3 regions of the Micromonospora sp. WMMD967 genome follow, and region 1 is predicted to be linked to each of the others. Evidence: riboswitches for the same ligand, from Rfam matches in the RefSeq annotation. Region 1 holds a riboswitch; each other region holds the start of a gene.
The links. A riboswitch is a leader RNA that binds a small molecule or an ion and turns the genes downstream of it on or off. The one in region 1 is predicted to bind cobalamin.
Positions count from the first base shown of each region.

Region 2: another riboswitch for cobalamin. It lies ahead of cobN (cobaltochelatase subunit CobN); the one in region 1 lies ahead of O7631_RS18010 (hypothetical protein).
Region 3: another riboswitch for cobalamin. It lies ahead of O7631_RS20020 (ribonucleoside-diphosphate reductase subunit alpha); the one in region 1 lies ahead of O7631_RS18010 (hypothetical protein).

Region 1 covers NZ_JARUBK010000001.1:3,892,612-3,900,597, reverse strand. Annotated here, with positions in the region: gene O7631_RS18015 (prenyltransferase/squalene oxidase repeat-containing protein) at 1-2,044, opposite strand, end outside; cobalamin riboswitch at 2,138-2,269, opposite strand; cobalamin riboswitch at 2,322-2,446, shown strand; gene O7631_RS18010 (hypothetical protein) at 2,549-3,982, shown strand; gene O7631_RS18005 (hypothetical protein) at 3,970-4,347, opposite strand; gene O7631_RS18000 (superoxide dismutase) at 4,424-4,684, opposite strand; gene O7631_RS17995 (superoxide dismutase) at 4,691-5,305, opposite strand; gene O7631_RS17990 (transcriptional repressor) at 5,413-5,835, shown strand; gene alaS (alanine--tRNA ligase) at 5,862-7,986, opposite strand, start outside.
Region 2 covers NZ_JARUBK010000001.1:5,182,894-5,190,879, reverse strand. Annotated here, with positions in the region: gene O7631_RS23530 (hypothetical protein) at 1-328, opposite strand, end outside; gene O7631_RS23525 (RNA polymerase sigma factor) at 321-776, opposite strand; gene O7631_RS23520 (hypothetical protein) at 1,025-1,360, shown strand; gene O7631_RS23515 (MBL fold metallo-hydrolase) at 1,372-2,088, opposite strand; cobalamin riboswitch at 2,432-2,561, shown strand; gene cobN (cobaltochelatase subunit CobN) at 2,844-6,512, shown strand; gene O7631_RS23505 (VWA domain-containing protein) at 6,602-7,986, shown strand, end outside.
Region 3 covers NZ_JARUBK010000001.1:4,473,006-4,480,991, reverse strand. Annotated here, with positions in the region: gene O7631_RS20020 (ribonucleoside-diphosphate reductase subunit alpha) at 1-1,955, opposite strand, end outside; cobalamin riboswitch at 2,145-2,359, opposite strand; gene O7631_RS20015 (enolase C-terminal domain-like protein) at 2,992-4,386, shown strand; gene O7631_RS20010 (FadR/GntR family transcriptional regulator) at 4,394-5,119, shown strand; gene O7631_RS20005 (aldo/keto reductase) at 5,129-6,127, opposite strand; gene O7631_RS20000 (ATP-binding cassette domain-containing protein) at 6,165-6,983, opposite strand; gene O7631_RS19995 (ABC transporter substrate-binding protein) at 6,983-7,986, opposite strand, start outside.

The sequences.
Region 1 (7,986 bases):
CGGCGCGTTGCAGTCCCCTGAGGAACTCGACCGGCTTGGCGGCGGCCTCGCCCTGTCCCGCGCGGAGCTGCGCGATGATGCCCAGCGACTGGCCGAAGACCGAGGTGGCGTACCGATAGTTGCCGGCCCCGGCACAGCCGGTCGATGCGTCAACCTTGGTGCAGGTCACGTCACCCAGCGCGGCGATCAGGTCGTGTCCACCGAACGACCGTGGGTCGTAGCCGGTGACCTGGGCCAGCAACGCCACCTTGCCGATCGCGCCGCCGACGGCGTAGTCGGTGCCGATTCCGAGCCACGTGTCGACGGTGAATCCGCTGTCGCCGACCGCGCCGCCGCCGCGGAGAAACTCGACGATCGCCCGCAGCTTGGCGTCGTCCCCGCCGGTGGCGGCCAAGGCGTAGGCACCGTCGATGCTCAACCCGAAGTCGGGGAAGCCGGGGAACGACTCGTAGTACCGGCCGTCGATTAGATTGGTCGGCGCGACGAGGTAGGACACCCCCTTGACCAGATCGGGCCGCGGCCCGGCCGGCGGCGGCACCTCACCCAGGGTGGCGAGGTTCTTGCCGGCCAGCGCGAGCGCCGCAGCGGCGGTCGCGGGCAGGTCAGCGTCCGGGTTGCTCGGGTCGGGGCTGAGCCCACCGCCGGGAACGATCCGGCTGACCAGCAGGCCGGTGGCGGCGGCGGCCCGGTCGGCAAGGCCGAGGACGGCGAGGGCCTGCGCGGCGTGCCCGGTGGGGTAGGTCTCGCTGTAGCCCGCTCCGGTCCACGGCTGGTAACCACCGTCGGGCTCCTGCGCAGCGGCCAGGAACGTCTTGGCCGAACTCAGCGCCGCGTCGTGCCCGCCGAGCGTGTGCAACGCCAGGACGGCCAGCGTCGTGGCTGCGAGGTCCGGATCGCAGACGTCAGCGGGGCTGAGCCATTGGCCGGCGAAGGCTCCCGTTGCGCACTGCTGCTCGGTCAGTCGGGTGACGGTCGCGGCCGGCAGGGTGACACCGGCCCGCTTGAGCGCGAGCAGGGCGGTCGCGTGAGTCAGGGGATCGCTCGATCCGACGAAGTCACCGGCGACGGCGCAGCCGGCGTCGACGTCGGCCGCGGTGCACACCCGATCGGTGAGCGTGGCGATCAGATCCCGGTCGCCGAACGCGCGCGGATCGCCGCCGGTGATGGTGAGCAGGAGCGCGAGGTTGGCGACGTTGGCGATGTGGGGTGCGGCGGTGCCACCGTTCGGGAAGATAGCGGCATCGACGTGCGCCCGCAGGTAGTCGACGACCTTGCTGAGGGTCTGGTCCTGGCCCCCGGTCCCGGCCAGGGCGGTGGCGACCGCGATGGTCCGGTAGTAGTCGACGAACCCGATGTCGACGTGGTCGCCGTCGGTGAGCTGCCCGACCAGGTAACTCGCCACCGCCTTGACCTGGGCCTCGGTCGGGCGCGTCGGCGCTGGCGTCGAAGTTGGGGTCGCCGTCGGAGTCGCAGTGGCGGTCGGAGTGGGGCCGCTCGCGCGTACCGACGCGGGGGTGAAGCTCGGCGCTCCGGTGGTGCCGCCGATGTCGGTGCCACCGAAGACCCACGCTTCGACCTCACCCGGGCCGGGGCGCTGGGCCATGGCGCCGAGAGGGCTGTAGGTCCAGTGGTCCTGCCCGGCTGGGGCGATCCAGTAGGACCAGTAGGCCGACGCGGGCGGGGTCAACTGGCACGCCTCCTCGGCCGGCGTCGGGTGTTCGGCACCGGACGCGAAGTCGGGCGACCCGATCCGGCAGATGAAACCGGGGCCGTCGTGGTCGGTGCCGGTGGTGGTGAAACCCGCCTCGTGCAGCAGGTCCAGGCCGGTGGTGGGGCTGGCGTCGCAGCCGCGCAGCAGCGGCCCGCCCCACGCGCCGAAGTCGACAGCGACGATCGCGCCCTGGGTCGGGGTGCAGGACTCCAGCGGATCGGCGAGCGCGGCACGGGTCGGCACCACCAGCGCCACCGCGCCGAGCACCGCTGCGGCGACGGCCGCCAACCACGCCGCGGGAACACGCGACGTTCGACTGACCAGTGGGGACATGGCGACTCTCTCGGGGGCTAGCGGCGCAGGCGCGGACGCGGACCCCGAGAACAAAGTCCCGGAACCTGGCTCCGCGCCGTGTACCTCGACGGCGCTGCGGTGCACTATCCAGCCAGGTAATCCGACTCGTCCCGGTGACGGGACCTACGGCTGCGGGCCAGCGCCGGACTTTGACCGGCTTCCCCTGACTGCTGGATCGCAGCCATCGGACCACAACCGCGACCACCCCGTCAACGCGAAGGCGTGTCATGTACCTAACAGCGCGCGGTAGGGGTCTACTCCCATACCGTGACCGCGTCATCGCGTGGGGGAACCCGGTGGGAATCCGGGGCTGACGCGCAACGGTGAGGACGGTTCGCCCCGTCCCGAGCCCGACCACCCACGTGGTGACGCAGCACCTGCGGTATCCGTCCCACGCGTCCTGCGGCCGGCCCGCCCCGCTCCCGTCGGCCCTACTCGGGCTCCGGGTCGAGGCAGTCGTGCCCCGTACCCCAAGGAGACCCGATGTCCTCGCGCCTTTCCCCCGGCAGTCGCCGGAGACGACTCGCGACAGTTCCCGCCGCCGCGCTGATCGCCTCGATCGTCGCGGTCACGACCGGTGCCGCACCGGCCGCCGCGACCTCGACGGCGGCGCAGATCGCCACCGCCAAGACCAACGGCGTCACCTACCTGCGGACCCTGCAGGCCGCCGACGGCAGCTACGCCAGCGGCGGGCTGTCGAACGAGTGGGCGTTCAGCGCGTTCGCACCCGCCGGCGTCGCGGCCGTCGACGTGTACCCCTCCGGGGACACAACCAAGAACGCCCGCACCGTGTACCGCAACCAGCTCTCGGCCGCGTCCTGGCCGAGCAGCACGCCGGTGGTCACCGACTACGAGCGTGGGGTCCTGAACGCCTACGCCGCTGGTATCGACCCCGCCCGGGTCTCCCCCTCCCGTAACCTGATCGCCGACACCATCGCCTACTGGCAGACCGGCTCGGCCGGCTACTACGGCCCGCCGGCCAACTTCAACGGCACCGTCTTCGGCACTCTCGCCCTGGCCGGCGCGAAGACCCAGACCGGCGCCGCCCGCGTGCCGCAGGCGCTGCTCAACCTCTCGGTCGCCCGGATCCGCAACAACCAGCACAACGACGGCGGCTGGACGTTCACCCAGGCTGAGGGCAACCCCACCCAACTCGCCGCGGCCAGCGACATCGACATGACCGGCGCGGCCATGGCGGCCCTCTGCGCCGCCGGGGTGCCCAACACCGACACCGACATCGTCCAGGCGAAGAACTTCCTCAAGGGCAAGCTCGTCAACGCCTCGGGCGCGTTCACCTCGATGTTCGGCGTCAACACCGACTCCAACGCCTGGGCCGTCTCCGGGCTCAACGCCTGCGGCATCCCGAACCAGGGCACCGACTTCACCACCACCGCCGGCAAGACCCCGATCGATTTCCTCCGGGCGCAGCAGTTGACCGGCGGCGGATTCAAGTACCTGCCCACCAACACCACCCCGTCGGCGTACGCCTCGATCGACGCGGTGCGTGCTCTGGCCGGCGCGGGCTACACCGCCGCTCCCCCGACTCCGGTCACCGCTGGAGCGCCCACCTGGGTCGCGGCGAGCGGGTTCACCGCGGGCGCCGCCACCCGCCTTGCCGTGATCATCGACAACGGCAGCGGCAGCATCAAGCCGTGCGCGGTGACGCTGACGCCGACCGCCGCCACCACCACCCTCGGCGCCGTGCTGGACGCCGCCGTCGGCGCGGCTACCCCGAGTGGCTGCGTCACCGCCCTCAGCCCGTCCAGCGGCACCGGCACCGTGACCTCGATCAACGGTCTGGCCAACAGCGGCTCGTCCACCTGGAAGGTGTCCCGCGACGGCAGCACCCTGGTCACCGCGACCCGCGGCACGACAGTGACCGTCGGCGACACCATTTACCTGCGCTACGGCGTCTGACCGCCGCGTAGTGGCGTGGTCAGCGGCGGCCGAGCCGCCGCCGCTGACCACCCGCCGGCTGATCCGCCCGCCGTTGCTCGCCGGACCGCTACGTCGACCGGATCGTCGACCGGGCCGGAACATCGAGCGCACGTCTGTGAGGCCTGCTCCGGTGCCTCAAGTCGTGCGGGCACGGAGAGCAGGGCCTCCAGGCGGGCAATTCGACGCCGGCTGTCCCGCAGCTGCTGGCGAAGCTGGTGCGCCTGGGCCTCGCTGGCACCGAGCTGCCGACGGGCAGCCTCGAGCCGTTGGAAATCGGCCACGGGCAGCACCGCCACCTGCTGCCCGTCCAACGTCAGGACACGGTGTTCGGTCTTCCGGCGCATCGGGCCTCCCCGAGGTCGGCGGTGGACGCTGCGGTTGTCCGCTGGGTTCCGCCCGCAGGTGGAACCCAGCGGACGGTCATGCCGGTGGGGACTGCGCGGTCTCGGCCAGGAGCAACGACAACTCCCGGACCAGATCGTCCATCGACTGGCCGCTCTGCGCCTTGACCAGGCCCAGAGCGAGATCTGCCAGCAGGTAGAAGCCGAGGGTGCGGGCCTGCTCGGAGCTGAACGCCGACATCAGTTCCTCCGCGCCCGCGAGGTCACCGCGGTGCTTGGCGGCGATGACCCCGGCGGCGCGTTGGACGATCTCGGCCGCCTCAGGGGTGTACCCGGACACGCCGAATCAGATCTTCGGGGTCGCGGCGCGGGCGGCGTCGAAACGGGAGATGACGTCGGTCCAGTTGACCAGGTTCCACAGCCGATCCACGTAGTCCGGGCGGACGTTGCGGTACTGCAGGTAGTAGGCGTGCTCCCAGGCGTCGAACACCAGAATCGGGGTGGAGCCCTGCCCGACGTTGCCGTGGTGGTCGTAGACCTGCTCCACGATCAGCCGCTGGCTCAGCGGCTCCCAGGCCAGGACACCCCAACCCGAGCCCTGCACGCCCTTGGTCGCCGCGGACAACTGACCCGCGAAGCCGTCGAAGGAGCCGAAGTGCTCGTCGATCGCCGCCGCCAACTCGCCGTCGGGGCGGTCACCGCCGTCCGGGGACAGGTTGTTCCAGAAGATCGAGTGCAGGACGTGCCCGGACAGGTTGAACGCGTACGTCTTCTCCAGCCCGACCAGGGTCGAGTAGTCGCCCTTTTCGCGGGCCTCGGCGAGGCGGTCGAGCCCGTCGTTGGCGCCCTTGACGTACGCGGCGTGGTGCTTGTCGTGGTGCAGCTCCAGGATCTCGCCGGACATGGCGGGCTCGAGTGCGCCGTAGTCGTAGGGCAGGTCGGGCAGGTTGTACACGGCCATGGAGTACGTCCTCTCAATGCTGCCTTAGTGTGGCTGTTGCCATTATCTTGCAACAAGAGTCCGGTTGTCGTCGGGGGACGTGATTGATCACAGAAGCATCGGATCGGGTGGGGGCGGCGCTGGGCCGACTGCGCGAGCGCGGACTGCGTCGTACGGCCGCACGACAGGCGGTGCTGACCGTGCTCGTGGACGCCCCGCCCGACCATCCGCACCTGAGCGCCGCGCAGGTTCACGAACGGGTCCGCGCCAACGGTGTGCGAATCGATCTGACGACGGTGCACCGGGTGCTGATCCACCTGACCGATCTGGGTGAGTTGCATACGGTGCCGGTCAGCGGAGCGATGACCTACGGGTTTGCCGACCGCCCGCATCACCACGCGGTCTGCACGCTCTGCGGCCGGGTGTGTCACCTGCCAGCCGAAGCGGTACTCACCGCGGTGCAGGCAGCGGGCGCGGTGGGTTTCAGCGCCGACCCGGCAGGGCTCCCGGGCGGCGTGGTGGTGGTCTATGGACGATGCGACTCGTGCTGAGCGGACACGCCGTCCCGGGACACCCTTCAGCTGGCCGAGTGCAGCAGTTCCCGCACCAGGTCCACGACCTGGTCTGGGCGCCCGCCCGGCTGCCCGCCCTGGGCAAGGCTGGCATTGCCGCCGCCACGTCCGCCGAGAGCGGCCTTGACGAGGTGTACGGCCGACGTGCCGCGGTCGACCGCCGCGTCGTTGACCGCGATGACGAGTCGCATCGTGCCGTTCGACGTGGCGGCGACCACCACCACGCCGGGACGCTGCTGCGGTAGCTCCCGCCGGATCAGCTCGGCGAGCTGACGGGGGTCCGCGTCGCTGGATTCGGTGCTGGTCGCGTACGCGATCCCGGCGACGTCCTCGGCGCTGCCGGCCAGGGCTCGAGCCTGTTCCCGGGTGAGCAGCAGTTGCAGTTGCTCGGCCCGCCGCTCGGCGGCCTTCGCTCGACCGACCAGCGCGGCGATCCGGTCGGGCAGTTCTTCCCGTGGGGCGCGAAGCTGGTCGGTGAGGTTGGTGACCAGATCCCGTTCGCGGGCCAGGTAGCGGAAGGCCTCGATCCCGGTGACGGCCTCGATTCGGCGCTGCCCAGCGCCGACGGAGGACTCAGAGGTGATGGCGAGCGCGCCGATTTGCGCCGACCGGTCGACGTGGGTGCCGCCGCAGAGTTCCCGGGACCAATCACCCCCGATGTCAACGACGCGGACGGTGTCGTCGTAGGTCTCGCCGAACAGGGCGAGCGCGCCGATCTGCCGGGCTTCGGGCAGGGTCATGTATCGGGCGTGGACCGGCAGGTCGTCGCGGATCGCCAGGTTGGCCACGTCCTCCACCTCGCTGCGGGTGGCCGGCGACAGGCCGCTCGGCGAGGCGAAGTCAAGCCGCAGGTAGCCGGGGCGGTTGAACGATCCGGACTGCAACGCGCTCGGCCCGAGAACCTGCCGCAGGGCCGCGTGCACGACGTGCGTGCCGGAGTGAGCCTGACGGGCGCCGAGTCGCCACTGCGGGTCGACCGCCGCGTGGATCCGGTCGCCGACAGCGAGGGTGCCGCCGGTGATCCGGACCTGGTGGACGACGAGGCCCTTGATCGGCCGTTGCACGTCGAGCACGTCAGCGCGGACGCTGTCGCCGGTGAAGGTGCCGGCATCGGCGTGCTGGCCGCCGGACTCGGCGTAGAACGGGGTCCGGTCGAGGAACACCCCGACGATCTCACCCAGCTCGGCGACCGGGGTGGGCACGCCGTCGCTGCCGAGGAGCCCGAGGACTGTCGAGTCGGTGTCGAGGCTCTGGTACGCCTGCCAGTCCGTCGGCCCGTGCTCGTCGAGCACTCTGCGGTAGGCGGACAGGTCCACGTGGCCGGTCTTGCGGGCCTGCGCGTCAGCCTTCGCCCGGGTGCGCTGGTCCGCCATCAACCGACGGAAACCCTCGTCGTCGACGGTGAGGCCCTGCTCCGCGGCGATCTCCAGGGTCAGGTCGATCGGGAAGCCGTACGTGTCGTGCAACTGGAACGCCTTCGCACCGGACAGCGAGCTGCCACCCGCCGTGCGGGTCTCCGCGATCGCGGTGTCCAGGATCGTCGTACCCGCCCGCAGGGTGGACAGGAACGCCTCCTCCTCCGCGTACGCGTAGTCCGCGATCCGGTCGAAGTCGGTCGCCAGCTCCGGGTACGACGGGGCCATGCAGTCGCGCGCCACCGGCAGCAACTCGGGCAGCGCCCGGTCCTGCCAGCCCAGCAACCGGATCGACCGGATCGCCCGGCGCATGATCCGCCGCAGCACGTACCCACGGCCCTCGTTCGACGGGGTCACCCCGTCGCCGATCAGCATCAACGCCGTGCGCACGTGGTCCGCGATCACCCGCAACCGCACGTCGTCCGGGTGCGACTCACTCGCCACGTGACCCGAGTGCGCGCCGTACCGCTTGCCGGTCAGCTCCGCCGCCCGGGCCAGGATCGGCCGGACCTCGTCGATCTCGTACAGGTTGTCGACACCCTGCAGGATCGACGCCATCCGCTCCAGGCCCATGCCCGTGTCGATGTTCTTCGCCGGCAGGTCACCCAGGATCGGGTAGTCCTCCTTGGTCGTGCCCGGACCCCGCTCGAACTGCATGAACACGAGGTTCCAGAACTCCATGTAGCGGTCCTCGTCGACCGCCGGGCCACCCTCA
Region 2 (7,986 bases), 1.3 Mb from region 1:
GGAACCGCACCGCCCGCTGCGCCTCGTCCAGGGCGACGGTCCGCTGCGCGGGCAACGGCGACGGGATGCCGACGGCCGGCGACGGGGCGGACGAGGTGGCGATGCTGACACCGGCGAACCGCAGCAGCCCGGCAACGGCGTCCGCGACGGCGGCGCGCGTCGGCGGCACCAACGCGACCAGGAGGGCGACCAGCGCCGCCGCGGCGAGCGGACGCCACCGGCGCACGGGCCTGTCGAGTCGTACGCGGACACGGGCGGTCACGTCGGGCGGCTCGGGTGTCTCCAACCAGGCGGACAGGTCGCGCAACTCCCGTTCGAGGTCACCCATGCCGGACCTCCTCCCGCTCGAGGAGACCGCGGAGTTTCGCCAACGCACGGGAGGTGCGCGACTTCACTGTCCCCCGGGGCCAGCCCAGTGCCGCCACCGTCTCCTCCTCGGTGAGATCGAGGAAGTACCGACAGACGATCACCTCGCGGTCCCGTACCGGCAGTTGCCGCAGGGCCCCGACCAGCGCCTCCCGGCGCTCCCCGGCGAGGACCGCGCCGACCGCCCCGTCCTCGGCGATCTCCGACGTCGGGTCGGCCGCCGCCGCCCGCAGGACCAGCCCGTCCCGCCGGCCCCGGGACCGGTGCAGGTTGCGGGTCTCGTTGGCGACGATCGCGAGCAACCACGAGCGGAAGGACGAATCGCCCCGGTAGCGGGACAGCTTGCGGTACGCCTTCACGAACGCCTCCTGCGTGACGTCCTCGGAGTCCGAACCGGCGCCGAGCAGCACCGCCGTCCGGTACGCGGACGCGGTGTGCCGGGCGACCAGGAGGTCGTACGCCTCCAGGTCACCGGCCCGAGCGCGGGTGACGAGAGTGTCGTCGTCCAGGGGAGGCCTCCGTTCGGATCACACTCATGACACCGCCCACGCGTCGCGGGTTCCATCCGGCGCGGGTCAGGTTGCTCCCACCCGGCGTGCAGCGTATTGCCAGGATTCGGTGGTGCACTGGGGGGAGGTGTCGAGGAGAGGGGCTGGTCATGAGCTGGTTCAATCGCCGGGCACGGGGTGCCGAGACGACCCCGACGAAGCTGGACCGGGAGGCGACCCGCGAGGACCTCGCGGCGCTGGAGGCGTTCGTCGCCAGCCGGCGGGGCGTGGAGTTCTACCTGGAGCCGGAGACCACGGCGACGGACACCACGGTGGTGGTGATCGCCCACGACGGTGAGTGGATCCGACGGCGCACCGGTACGCCCCGGGCGGCGGGGACCATCGCCCGCAAGCACGCGGTGCCGCTGTACGAGGCCGCCCGCACCGGCTACCCGGAACGGATGCGGGTGTGGAACCGCGCCCACCCGGAACGCCACGCCCGGTGAGACTCGCCTGCTCAGGCGTCCTCGACGGCTGAGCGGGCCTGTACGGCGGTCATCGGCTCGGCGTGGCTGGAGACGTACCAGTGGTAGTCGTCGGCGAGCAGTCGTCGGACCAGGCCCAGGTCGAGGCCGTCCCCGGGTCGGCGCAGGTGGGCCGGCGGCGGGTAGAAGCAGTCGCCCAACACCATGACACCCGAGTCGGGCACCAGGACGACTGTCGAATCCGGGGCGTGACCACCTCCGACGTGCCGTAGCCCCACGCCGACCGGCAACTCGTCGGCGTCGGTGAAGGTCCGGGTCGGTGGGAGGACCGTGAAGTCGTCCCAGGAGTTCACCGCCCGTGCCCGCGCCCGGAAGCTCGGGCCGAGGCGCGGGTCGGCGCGTACCTGCTCGTCCAGGTAGTGGTGGCTCCAGGGCCGGCCGGCCTCGGCCTGCAGCAGCGGCACGGCCGTCTCGTGCCCGACGATCTCGACACCGGGCCAGGCGCAGGCTCCCCAGACGTGGTCCCAGTGGTGGTGGGTGTAGACGAGCCAGCGTGGCTGCGGTAGCCCGGCGGCGGCGAGCGCGACTTGGATCTCGCGGGCGTGCGTGGGGCTCTGCCCGGCGTCGATCATCACACTGCCGCGCTCGTCGACCACGACGGCGACGCCGGCCTGGACGGCCTCCGGGTCGGGATCGCCCGGACAGATCCAGACACGGCCGGCCAGGTGGTGGAACTGTGGGGCGACCATGGTGATCGACCTCCGGAATTGATCGTGGACGCTGCTGCGGCGTGCGCCGATCGTAGGGGACGGTGCCGCCCGGCACCGTCCCGACGGACGATCGGCGCAGGCCAGAGTAGGTCCAGCCATCCTTTGCTCTGCATACCTGGAGGCACCGGTAACGGTCCGTGTCTGGTGCGGATAGGTATGCAGAGCAAAGGGCCCGGGGCATTTATCCGGGGCATTGCGACAGCGTGCATCCGTCGTCGCGTCGAATCGCTGAAGTTCGATGGATGGCGGCCGTCGGGCCGGGTCGGAGCGGCGTTGACCCGCAGCGCAAGGGTGTGGCAGCATTCGCGGCCTGACGGCAGTGAAGGAAGTCGGTGCGATTCCGACGCGGTCCCGCCACTGTCACCGGGGAGTGATCCCCCCTCGTGCGCCACGGCCGTGTGTCTGCGGTTGGAAGGCCGGGGGAGAGCGTCGATCCGGAAGCCAGGATACTTCGGCCGTCGGGACGTACCCCAGGGCGTGGACACCCGAGGAGGACCCGATGACGCACGGCGTCTCATTCATCGACGAACTTCGTCATGGCTCGCACGGTGGGCGATTCACCGCCCCCGCGACCGGTCACGCCCCGCTGAGCTGAGCGCCGCCCGCCGCCGACCGGCCCCGCCGCTCGCGCCCGCGAGCCGTTCGCCCCGCCGTCGTACCGGCTGACGCCGCACCCACCCGCATCGTCGCGGTCACCCTCGTGGTGGCCGGGGCGTCACTCCCCGGAGCCCGCCGTGCGCATCCTGCTGCTGTCCACCGCCGACACCGACCTGCTCGCCGCCCGCGCCAGCGGCGCCGACTACCGGCTGGCCAACCCCGCCCGGGTCGCCGCCGACGAGGTACCCGCCCTGCTCGACGACGTCAACCTCGTCGTCGTACGCCTGCTCGGCGGCCGTCAGGCCTGGCCGGACGGCCTCGCGGCGGTGCTCGCCACCGGCGTGCCGACTGTCGTGCTCGGCGGTGAGGCGCTGCCCGACGCGGAGCTGATGGCCATCTCCACGGTGCCGTCCGGGGTCGTCACCCAGGCGCTCGCGTACCTGGTCGAGGGCGGGCCGGACAACCTCGGGCAGCTGGCCCGGTTCCTCTCCGACACGGTGCTGCTCACCGGCGAGGGGTTCGACCCGCCCACACCCACCCCGGCGTACGGCGTGCACCGTGAGTACCCGACGAATCCGGAGCAGCCCACCGTCGGGATCGTCTTCTACCGGGCGCACGCCCTCGCCGGTAACACCGGCTTCGTCGACGTGCTCGCGGAGGCGGTCCGCGAGGCCGGCGGCAACCCGCTGCCGATCTTCTGCGGCTCGTTGCGGGGGCTGACCACGGGGTCCGGCCCGCTCGGGCTCTTCGCCCGCTGCGACGCCCTGCTGGTCACCGTCCTCGCGGCGGGCGGCGCGGTCGCCGCGGACGCCTCCGGCGGTGGCGACGAGGACGCCTGGGACGTCGGCGCCCTGGCCGCCCTGGACGTGCCGATCATCCAGGCGCTCTGCCTGACCAGCACCCGTAAGCAGTGGGCCGACAGCGACGCCGGACTGTCCCCGTTGGACGCGGCGATGCAGGTGGCCATCCCGGAGTTCGACGGCCGGATCATCACCGTGCCGTTCTCGTTCAAGCAGATCGACTCCGACGGGCTGTCGGTCTACGCCGCCGATCCCGAGCGGGCCGCCCGGGTCGCCGGGATCGCGGTGCGCCATGCCCGACTGCGGTACCTCCCCAACCCGGACAAGCGGGTGGCCGTGGTGCTCAGCTCGTACCCCACCAAGCACTCCCGGGTCGGCAACGCCGTCGGGCTGGACACCCCGGTCTCGGCGGTCCGGTTGCTCGCCGCGCTGGCCGAGGACGGCTACGACCTGGGCGACGCACCGCCGCCCGCCGACGGGGACGCGTTGATCCACGCGCTGATCGCCGCCGGTGGGCACGACGTGGAGTGGCTCACCCCGGAGCAGTTGGCCGCCGCCGAGGCCCGGATACCGGGGAACACGTACCGGCGGTGGTTCGACCAGGTCCCGGCCGAGCTGCGCGAGCGGATGCGGGAGCACTGGGGTGAGCCGCCCGGCGAGCTGTACACCGACGGCGGGGACATCGTGCTCGCCGGTCTGCGCTTCGGCAACGTCGTGCTGCTGATCCAGCCGCCGCGCGGCTTCGGGGAGAACCCGATCGCCATCTACCACGACCCGGACCTGCCGCCCAGCCATCACTACCTGGCCGCGTACCGCTGGTTGGCCACGCCGGCCACCGACGGCGGCTTCGACGCGGACGCCGTGGTGCACCTGGGCAAACACGGCACCCTGGAGTGGTTGCCCGGCAAGGGCCTCGGTCTGGCCGCCGACTGCGCGCCCGACACGGTCCTCGGTGACCTGCCGCTGGTCTACCCGTTCATCGTCAACGACCCCGGCGAGGGCACCCAGGCCAAGCGGCGGGCGCACGCCGTCGTCATCGACCACCTGGTGCCGCCGATGGCCCGCGCTGAGACCTACGGCGAACTGGCCAAACTGGAACAACTGCTCGACGAGTACGCCACCGTGCAGGCCCTCGACCCGGCCAAGGTGCCCACCGTCCGGGCACAGATCTGGGACCTGGTGCGCGCGGCCGAACTGCACCACGACCTGCACGCCGAGGCGATGCCCGACGCGGACGACTTCGACGACTTCGTGCTGCACCTCGACGGGTACCTGTGCGAGGTCAAGGACGTGCAGATCCGCGACGGTCTGCACATCCTCGCCGACGCGCCCACCGGGGAGCCCCGGGTCAACCTGGTCCTCGCGGTGCTGCGCGCCCCACAGATCTGGGGTGGCGCCCACGCTCTGCCCGGCCTGCGGCAGGCCCTCGCCGTCGCCTACGGCCTCGACGAACAGGAGCTGCTCGCGTCCCCGGGGCAACGACTGGCGCTGCCCAACGCGTTGACCGACGTGGTGGACGGGCCGGCCGGCACCGCCGCCGACGCGGTCGACCTGATCGAGGCCCTCGCCCGGCGGCTGGTCATCGGCATGGAGACGCTCGGCTGGGACGCGGACACCGTCGACGCGGTGGTCGCGGAGGTGACCGGGCAGCCGATCCCGGACGTCGCCGCGGTGCTGCGCTTCGCCGCCACCGAACTCGTGCCCCGGCTGGACCGCACCACCGACGAGCTGACCAACACCCTCGGCGCGCTCGACGGCCGGTTCGTGCCGCCCGGCCCGTCCGGTTCACCCACCCGGGGCCTGGTCAACGTGCTGCCCACCGGCCGCAACTTCTACTCCGTCGACCCGAAGGCCATTCCCAGCCGCAACGCCTGGGACGTCGGGGTGGCCCTCGCCGACTCCCTGCTGGCCCGGCACCTCGCCGACACCGGCGCGTACCCCCGCTCGGTGGGTTTGACAGTCTGGGGCACCAGCGCCATGCGGACCCAGGGCGACGACATCGCCGAGGTGCTCGCGCTGATGGGCTGCCGCCCGGTCTGGGACGACAGGTCGCGGCGGGTCACCGGCATCGAGGTGGTGCCCACGGCCGAGTTGGGCCGGCCCCGCGTCGACGTCACGGTGCGGATCTCCGGCTTCTTCCGCGACGCGTTCCCGCACGTGGTGGCGCTGCTCGACGACGCGGTCCGGCGGGTCGCCGCCCTGGACGAGCCGGCCGAGGACAACTACCTGCGGGCGCACGTCGCCGCCGACCTCGCCGAGCACGGTGACGAGCGGCGGGCCACCGCGCGGATCTTCGGGTCGAAGCCCGGGGCGTACGGCGCCGGGCTGCTGCCGCTGATCGACGCCCGGACGTGGCGCACCGACGCCGACCTCGCCGAGGTGTACGCGGTGTGGGGCGGCTACGCCTACGGCCGGGGCCTGGACGGGCGGGAGGCGCGGTCCGACATGGAACGGTCCTTCGCCCGGATCTCGGTGGCGGTGAAGAACCAGGACACCCGCGAGCACGACATCGTCGACTCCGACGACTACTTCCAGTACCACGGCGGGATGGTGGCGATGGTCCGTCACCTGACCGGCACGTCCCCGCAGGCGTACGTGGGTGACTCGGCGATGCCGCACGACGTGCGGACCCGCACCCTGGGCGAGGAGACCCGTCGGGTGTTCCGGGCCCGGGTGGTCAACCCGAAGTGGATCGCCGCGATGCGCCGGCACGGCTACAAGGGTGCCTTCGAGCTGGCGGCCACCGTGGACTACCTGTTCGGCTACGACGCCACGGCCGGTGTCGTCGACGACTGGATGTACGAGCACCTGGCCGCCGCGTACCTCTTCGACGACACCACCCGGGAGTTCCTGGAGCAGTCCAACCCGTGGGCGTTGCGCGGCATCACCGAGCGGCTGTTGGAGGCCGCCGACCGGGGGCTGTGGGCCAAACCCGAACCGGCCACCCTGGACCAGCTGCGCGACACGTACCTGGCCAGCGAGGGCGACCTGGAGGACCGGGTGTGAGCGCGAGGAGTGAGCCGGTTCTGCGAGCCCCGCAGTCGCGAACGAAGGAAGGTCCAGTGCGTACGTATCCGTTCAGCGCTGTGCTCGGCATGGAGGACATGCGGTTGGCGCTGCTGCTCAACGCGGTGTCCCCGGCGATCGGCGGGGTCCTCGTGCGGGGCGAGAAGGGCACCGCCAAGTCCACCGCCGTACGCGCGCTCGCCGCACTGCTGCCCCCGGTCCGCCGGGTCGCGGGCTGCCGGTTCGGCTGTGATCCGGCCGAGCCGGATCCGGCCTGCCCGGACGGGCCGCACCCGGCCGGCGTGGCCGCCGAGATCCGCCCGGCCCGCCTCGTCGAGTTGCCGGTAGGTGCCGCCGAGGACCGGGTGGTCGGCTCGCTGGACCTGGAGAAGGCCCTCGGCGAGGGGGTACGCGCCTTCGAGCCGGGTCTGCTCGCCGCCGCGCACCGGGGGGTGCTCTACGTCGACGAGGTGAACCTGCTGCACGACCACCTCGTGGATCTGCTGCTGGACGCGGCGGCGATGGGCCGCAGTCACGTCGAGCGGGAGGGCGTCTCGGTCAGCCACGCTGCCCGGTTCCTGCTGGTCGGCACGATGAACCCGGAGGAGGGGGAGTTACGCCCCCAGCTTCTCGACCGGTTCGGGCTGACCGTGGAGGTGGGTGCCAGCCGCGATCCGGCGGTCCGGGTGGAGGTGGTCCGCCGTCGGCTCGCCGCCGACGCCGACCCGGCCGGGTTCGCCGCCCGGTGGGCCGACGCGGACGCGGAGATCGCCGCCCAGGTGGCCGCCGCCCGCCGCCGTCTGTCCGGGGTACGCCTGCCGGACGCCGCGCTGCGGCAGATCGCCGAGGTGTGCGCCGCGATCGACGTGGACGGGATGCGCGCCGACATCGTCACCGCCCGTACCGCTCTGGCGCACGCCGCCTGGCACGGCCGGGACCGGGTCACCATCGACGACGTACGGGTGGCGGCTCGGCTGGCCCTGCCGCACCGCCGTCGCCGCGACCCGTTCGACACGCCCGGGCTGGACGAGAAGCGTCTGGACGAGGCGTTGCAGCGGGCCCAGGACGCCCACCCCGACGACGACGGCGGTCCGCACGACGGCGGCCCCGCTGGCCCGCGCCCCGACGGCCCGGGTCCCGACGGTGGCGGCCCCGGCGGCTTCGGCGGTGCGGGTGGCTCCGGCGGTGCGGGCGGTGACAGTGGCAGGCCCAGCCGCGAGGGAAGCGGCTTGGACGATCATGGCCGCGACGGCAGCGGCCCCGACGCGACCAGCGTGGACGGTCGGGACCGACACAGGCCCAGGAGCAGCGGGGACGAGCGAGCCGCCGGCGAGGCCGCGCGAGGCAGCGACCAGGATCCCCGCACAGCCGATGACGGCACGGCTGGGCACCAGGGCCGGTCGGGGATGAACGGCCGGGGCAGCCGCAGGCGGGCCGAGGCGGGTGACCCCAGCGGCGCCGGAGACGATCGGGA
Region 3 (7,986 bases), 580 kb from region 1:
GCCGACCGGATCCGGTCGGTCCACAGACCCCGGGCCTTCAGCTCGCGGACCAGAGCGGTGTTGACCTGGAGGAACTCCCCGGACAACGTCTCGCGCTTGAACAGGTTCGACACCTGCGGCTCGATGCACTCGTAGCACCCGGCGATCGAGGCGATGGTGGCGGTCGGGGCGACGGCCACCAGCAGTGAGTTGCGCAGCCCGTGCGCCGCGACCTGCTCCCGCAGGGCGTCCCACCGGGTGGCCTGCGTACCCTCGACACCCCACAGGTCGGGCTGCAACTGACCCCGCGCGGCCCGGGTCTGCGGGTACGTCGGGTGCGCGCCGTACTGGCGGGCCAGGTCGGCGGAGGTCTCCAGCGCGGTCAGGTACAGCTCCTCGCTGACCCGGGTGGACAGCTCCCGCGCGGCGGGCGAATCGAACGGCAGCCGCAGTGCGAAGAAGACGTCCTGCAGGCCCATCAGCCCGAGCCCGACCGGCCGCCAGCGGGGGTTGCTCGCCGCCGCCTGCGTGGTCGGGTAGTAGTTGATGTCGATGACCCGGTCGAGGAAGGTCACCGCGGTACGCACCGTGGCGCGCAGCCGCTCCCAGTCGATGTCACCGTCGACGAGGTGGGCGGCGAGGTTCACCGAGCCGAGGTTGCACACGGCGGTCTCGGCGTCGCTGGACACCTCGACGATCTCGGTGCAGAGGTTGGACAGGTGCACCACGTTGCCCGGTTCGGCGGTCTGGTTGCACAGCCGGTTCGACGCGTCCTTGAAGGTCATCCACCCGTTGCCGGTCTGGGCCAGGGTGCGCATCATCTTCCCGTACAGCTCCCGCGCCGGGACCTGCCGGACGTAGCGGCCCTGCGCCTCGGCCTCGCGGTACGCGGCGTCGAACCGCTCCCCCCACAGGTCGGGCAGCTCGGGCACCTCGTGCGGGTCGAACAGCGACCACATCTCGTCGGCCTCGACCCGGCGCATGAACTCGTCCGGGACCCAGTTGGCCAGGTTCAGGTTGTGGGTGCGGCGGGCGTCCTCGCCGGTGTTGTCCCGCAGTTGCAGGAACTCCTCGATGTCCGGGTGCCACGGCTCCAGGTAGACGCACGCCGCGCCCTTGCGCCGGCCACCCTGGTTGACCGCCGCGACGCTCGCGTCCAACGTGCGCAGCCACGGCACGATCCCGTTGGACTGCCCGTTGGTGCCGCGGATCAACGCGCCCCGGGAGCGGACCCGGGAGTACGCGATGCCGATGCCGCCGGCGAACTTGGACAGGTTGGCGACCTGGGCGTAGCGCTGGTAGATCGAGTCCAACTCGTCGAGCGGTGAGTCGACCAGGTAGCAGGAGGACATCTGGGTGTGCCGGGTGCCGGAGTTGAACAGCGTCGGTGAGCTGGGCAGGTACGCCAGGCTGGACATCAACCGGTAGAAGCCGACCGCCTCGTCCGGCGTACGGGACAGGCCACAGGCCACCCGCAGCAGCCAGTACTGCGGAGTCTCCAGCACCGCCCGGCTGGTGGGGTGGCGCAGCAGGTACCTGTCGTAGACGGTGCGTAGCCCGAAGTACTCGAACCGCCGGTCGCCGTCCGGGTCGATGGCATCGTCGAGCACCGCGGCGTGCGTGGCGATGAACGCGGCGGTGTCTTCTCCGATCAGGCCCTCGGTGTGGCCGGTCCGGATCGCCGCGCTGAACGAGGCGATGCCCTGCCGACGCACCTCCTTGTCGACGTAGCCGGCGAGCAGGCGGGCGGCGAGGCGCGAGTACTGCGGTTCCTCACCGATCATCTCGGCCGCGGTCTGAATGGACAGCCGGTCCAGCTCGGCTGTCGTCGCGCCGTCGTACAGGCCGCTGATCGTGCGGGTGGCGACGCGCATCGGGTCGACGTCGGTCAGGTCGTCGGCCCACCGTTCGACCGCCCGGACGATCTTGTTCACGTCCACGGGTTCGGTGCCGCCGTCGCGCTTGCGGACCTGCATCGGTGTCCGCCGCGGTGCCGCGTCGGCGCTGGCCGGGACTACCTCGGTGACTGTCACCACTCGCTCCTCGGAGTTCGAGACCTGGAGGTCCGAACGCGCGGAGACAGACACCGACGGACGCCACGCCGGCGGCGTGGGTCACATGGCGTCAGCCGTCCCACGCGGCCTCGGACCGCCGCACACCCGGGTGCGGGTACGCGGCGCGCTGGCAGGTCTTCGGACTCGTGGGCGCGACCGGGCTCGCCGGTCTCCTACCGGCCGTCGCTTCCCAGACCGTGTGGTCCAGTGCTGATGACGGCTGTCGTTCCCACTCACCGCTGCGGGACAGTCCCGGATTTCCACCGGGTTCCCTCTTGCCTCGACCGCCCTGGGTGAGCGGTCGAACCAGCTGCGTTCGACACCATATATAGGGACCCAGCGGTTGTCACACCCCACATGTCGGTGCTGGCGTGTCGGCGGCGGAGGCGGTGACGACCGTCACCCGACCGCGCCCCGCCGCCGGCCCCGGGCGGCGGGGGCCGGCGGGAGGCGGCGGTCAGTGGCGCGACAAGGCTGCCGGGTGGTCGAACAACGGTCCACAAAGATGTGATGTATGCAGGATCCAGATGTAAGGAACGTTGCCCATAATCGACCGTCGATGTCGACGGTCAGAGTGAACATCCAATCTTCAAAACCCTCGGTCGGCCGTTGGCTCCGACCCTCGTTCCGAGCGGCGCGCCGCCGCCCACCATTCGACACATTCCACCGGCCGGGGTCCCACTTCGGACAGCGCGCGCCCACTACCAGCGGATTGGGTTTCGACCGTGGCGCAAATGCGCGATCGCGGGCCGCGACGGCGGGGTACCGCCGCCATGACGGCGGTCGCTCGGCATCCGAACACACCAGGTGGGAAGCGCCTCTCGCCCGGCGTCCGATCCCGATCAGAAACATTGGATGTCTGCATCGGTCAGGTGATCGACGTCGTTGACGCACCTGAACCAGCCTCCGTATACTCCGAATGATCATCTGATCTTTTGCCTAGTCGGGCGAGGAGCGCATGCCGCAGATCACCGCTGTCACCGTCGAGGACGTCCGCTTCCCCACCTCCCTGACCGCTGACGGGTCAGACGCCATGAACAAGGACGGCGACTACTCAGCGGCCTACGTCGTCCTGCACACCGACGGCACCGACAGCGTGGGCGCGCCGCTCGCGGGCCACGGCCTGACCTTCACCATCGGTCGGGGCAACGACATCGTCGCCGCCGCGGCGGTCCACCAGGCACAGCTCCTCGTGGGCCTGGACGTGGCGACGATGGCGGCCGACATGGGGGCGGTCTACCGCCTCCTCACGTCCGACTCGCAGCTGCGGTGGCTCGGGCCCGAGAAGGGCGTCGTCCACCTGTCGCTCGCGGCCGTGCTGAACGCCTCGTGGGACCTGGTGGCCCGGCTCGCCGACAAGCCGCTGTGGCGGCTCCTGGTCGACATGACCCCCGACCAACTCGTCGACATCGCGGACCTGCGCTACCTGTCCGACGCGCTGACCCGCGACGAGGCACTGGCCATCCTGCGAGCCAAGGAGAGCACGAAGGCCGACCGCCTCGCCGAGCTCCACCGGACCGGCTACCCCGCCTACACCACCTCGGCCGGCTGGCTCGGCTACGGCGACGACAAGCTGCGCCGGCTGTGCCAGGAAGCCGTCGACAGCGGCTACGGCTACGTCAAGCTCAAGGTGGGCGCCAACCTCGACGACGACATCCGTCGGTGCGCCATCGCCCGGGAGATCCTGGGCCCGGACCGCAACCTGATGATCGACGCCAACCAGGTGTGGGACGTCGGCCAGGCCATCGAGTGGGTCACCGCCCTCGCCCGGTTCACACCGCTGTGGATCGAGGAGCCGACCAGCCCCGACGACATCCTGGGTCACGCGGCCGTCCGCCGGGCCGTCGCCCCGATCGGCGTCGCCACCGGCGAGCACTGCCACAACCGGGTGATGTTCAAGCAGCTGTTCCAGGCCGGGGCCATCGACTTCTGCCAGTTGGACACCGGTCGGCTGGCCAGCATCAACGAGATCGTCGCCGTGCTGCTCCTCGCCGCGAAGTTCGACGTACCGGTCTGCCCGCACGCCGGCGGCGTCGGGCTGTGCGAGATGGTCCAGCACGTGTCGGTTCTCGACTACGTCGCGGTCTCGGGAGACCTCACCAACCGGGTCACCGAGTTCGTCGACCACCTGCACGAGCACTTCACCGACCCGTGCGTCATCCGCGACACCGGCTCGGGCAGCGGTTACGTCCTGCCCGACCAGCCCGGCTACTCCACGCGGATGCGCCCCGAGTCGATCGCGCTCTACCGCTTTCCCGACGGCCACTACTGGGCCGCGGCCGACCCGACTACCGTGTCATCTCCGGAGCCGTACGTGATCGCGGGTGGGACGGCCACATCCGCTGGCCGCTAGGGGGACCATGTCACGCACCGACGAAGTGGTGAACGGCATCAAGCAGATGATCCTGGACGGGAGGTTCAAGCCCGGGGACCGCCTGCCGATCGAGAAGGACCTCGCCGAGTCCCTCGGCGTCTCGCGCGGCTCACTGCGCGAGGGAATGTCGGCCCTGTCGATCCTCGGCATCGTCAACATCCGTCAGGGCGACGGCACCTACGTCACCAACCTCGACGCGCCGCAACTGCTGGCCCCGATGGGCTTCGTGGTGGACTTCCAGGGTCAGGACGACCCTCGGCACATCCACACCGTCCGGCGGCTGCTGGAGTGCGAGGCAGCCCGGTTGGCCGCCACCAGGATCACCGACGAGGCCCTCGCCCAGGCCGGGGAGCTGCTCGACGAGGCCGCCCGAATGGTCGGCCAGTCACCGCAGGACCACGAACGCATCCTCGAGATCGACATCGCCTTCCACCGGATCATCGCCGTGCACGCCGAGAACCCGGTGCTCGTCGGGCTCATCGAGGCGTTCGCCGGTCGCACCATCCGCGGGCGGCTCTGGCGGAGCCTGCACGAGGAGGGCGCGGACCGGCGTACCCATGACGAACACGTGGCGATCCTCAAGGCCCTCGTGGCGCGTGACCCGGAGCGGGCCCGCACCCGGATGGCCAACCACCTGATCGGTGTGGAGGAGTCGTTGCACGGGTTGCCCGACGACGGTGACCCGACCACCACCGAGATGACGGGCCCCTGACCGCTGACACTACGGCTGCACGTCGAGCAGCCCCGCCTCGTACAGCGCCGCCCAGAGCTGGTCCGGGACGTCGGTGTCGAACCGGCGCAGGGTCTCGGTCACCTGGACCGCGTCACGCACGCCGACCACTGTCGAGACCACGGCCGGGTGCCGACGGACGAACGCCAACGCCGCCTGGGGCAACGTGACGCCGTACGTCTGGCAGACCCGCGCAATCCGCCGGGCCTGACCGACCACCTCCACCGGCGCCCGCTGGTAGTTGTAGGCGGCGTCGCTGGGCGGCAGGTCCCGGGCCAGCAGCCCGGAGTTGTAGACCCCGGCGATCACCACACCGACGCGGCGGGCCTGCGCGGCGGGTAACAGGTCGGTCAACGCGCCCTGCTCCAGCAGCGTGTACCGGCCGGCGCACATCACCACATCGACGTCGGTCTCCGTGACGAAACGGGCCAGCATCGCGGACTGGTTCATCCCCGCGCCGATCGCGCCGATCACGCCCTGCTCGCGCAGCTCCACCAACGCCGGCACCGCCTCGTACGCGGCCTGCTCCCAGTGGTCGTCCGGGTCGTGCAGGTATACCACGTCGATCCGGTCCAGGCCGGTGCGTCGAAGGCTCGCCTCCACCGACCGGTGTACGCCGTCCCGGCTGAAGTCCCAGACCCGCCGGTGGTCGGCGGGCACGTCGAACCCCTCCGGGTCACGCAGGTGCGCGGTCTCCGGCGACGGCACGAGCAGCCGACCGACCTTGGTGGACACCACGTACTCGGCACGGGGTCGGGAGCGGAGGGCGGCACCCAGACGCCGTTCGGACAGGCCGAGCCCATAGTGCGGCGCGGTGTCGAAGTATCGGACACCCCCGGCCCACGCGGCGTCCACCGCGGCGGCGAACGCCTCGTCCGACGTACTCCGGAAGAGATTGCCGCCCTGCGAGGCACCGAATCCCAGTGGGCTGAACCGCACCTGTGGGCGGGCGGTGTCCACCGCGGTCCGCCGACCCAGGGGGCCGGTCACCGGCTGCGCCAGCTGCCGTCGGCCGGGACGTTCGTCGTCACCGCTCGTCCCGGTCCGTGCTGGTGCTCCCGGTCATCGCCGCCACCAGGTCGTCGGTGGTGACCTCGTCGGTCCGGAGTTGGGCCGCGCGGCGGCCGAGGCGCAGCACCTCGACCCGGTCGGCGATGTCGAGCACCTGCGGCATGTTGTGGCTGACCAGCACCACCGACATGCCGGCGTCGCGGGCGCGCCGGACGACGTCGAGAACCCGCCCGGTCTGGACCACGCCGAGCGCCGCGGTGGGTTCGTCGAGGATGACCACGTTGGTGGCCCAGATGATGGCACGGGCCACCGCGACGCACTGCCGTTGCCCACCGGACAACATGGCGATCGGGGTGGTGACCCGGGGGATCCGCACACCGAGTTCGTCCAGGGCCGCTGCCGCGCCCTGCCGCATGGCGCGCTTGTCCAGCAGGCCCAGCCGACCGAGTGGTCCGGAGCGGAGGATCTCCCTCCCGAGATACAGGTTGGCGGCCACGCTGAGGTCGTCGGCGACGGCCAGATCCTGGTAGACGGTCTCCACCCCCGCGCGCCGGGCGTCGACCGGGGTCGAGAACTGCACCGGGCGGCCGCCCACGAGGATCTCGCCCTCGTCCGGTGGGTGCACACCGGAGAGCGTCTTGATCAGAGTGCTCTTCCCGGCGCCGTTGTCGCCGATCAGCGCGACGACCTCGCCTCGGTGGACGGTGAAGTCGGCGCCCCGCAGCGCCTCGACGTGTCCGAACCGTTTGACGATGCCGCGAGCTTCCAGGACCGGCGGTTCCCCGCCGGACGGCAGTTCGTCGGTGTCGGCGGTGGCCGTCGGAGTCGTTCCCATCACTGCACCGGAGGGTTGGCGCAGCTGGGCTCGAGCACCGCCTTGATCTCCGCCGTGTCGATGTTCTCCTTGGTGACGAACGTGACGCCGGTGTCGGCGGACGCGAGGGGTGCCTTGTCCCGGAGGTGCTTGACCATCTTGTCGACGCCGAAGTAGCCCATCTTGAACGGGTTCTGCACGACCAGGGCCGAGATCTGACCGCTGCGCAGCCCGGCCACCTCGTCCGGGGCGGCGTCCCACCCGATGATGACGATCTTGCCCGACTTGCCCGCCGCCTGGATGGCCTGGGCGGCGCCGAGCACGCTCGGCTCGTTGGCCGCGAAGATGCCCTTGAGGTTGGGGTTGGCGGTGAGGATGTTCTCGGTGACCCGCCGCGCCTCGTTGACGTCGCTCTTGCTGGGCTGTTGGCCGACCAGCTTCAGGTTGGGGAACTGGGCGAGGCCGGCCTTGAAGCCGTCGACCCGCTCGGTGTTGGTCTGTGATCCGGGCTGAAACTCGACCAGGGCCACGTCGTGGTTGCCGGGGCCCAACTCCTTGGCGAGCAGCTTCGCCGCCTCGGTCGCCGAGGCGCGGTTGTCGGTGGCGAACAGCGGAACGCTCGACGGCTGCGGGCTGGTGCCGGAGTCGATCATCGCGACGGGGATCTTGGCGGCCAGCGCCTGGTCGGTGGCGGGCGCCAGGGCGCTGGAGTCGGTCGCCGCGTAGACGATGCCGTCGACCTTCTTGGTGACGAAGTTCTGGATCAGATTGACCTGGCCCTCGACGTCGGTCTCGGCGGTCACCCCGTCCCACTGGACGGTGACGTCCCCGGCGCGCTGCGCGGCGCACTCCGCGCCCGCCTTCACCGTGTTCCAGTAGTCGGCGCCGACGGCCTTCGGTACGACGGCGAGCTTCAGCGGCCCGCTCGCGTCCTTGCTCGCGCCGTCGTCGCCGCCGTCCCGGACCTCGACGCCGCCGCAGGCGCTGAGCAGGGCGGTGGCCGCGACCGCGGCCAGGATGGCCT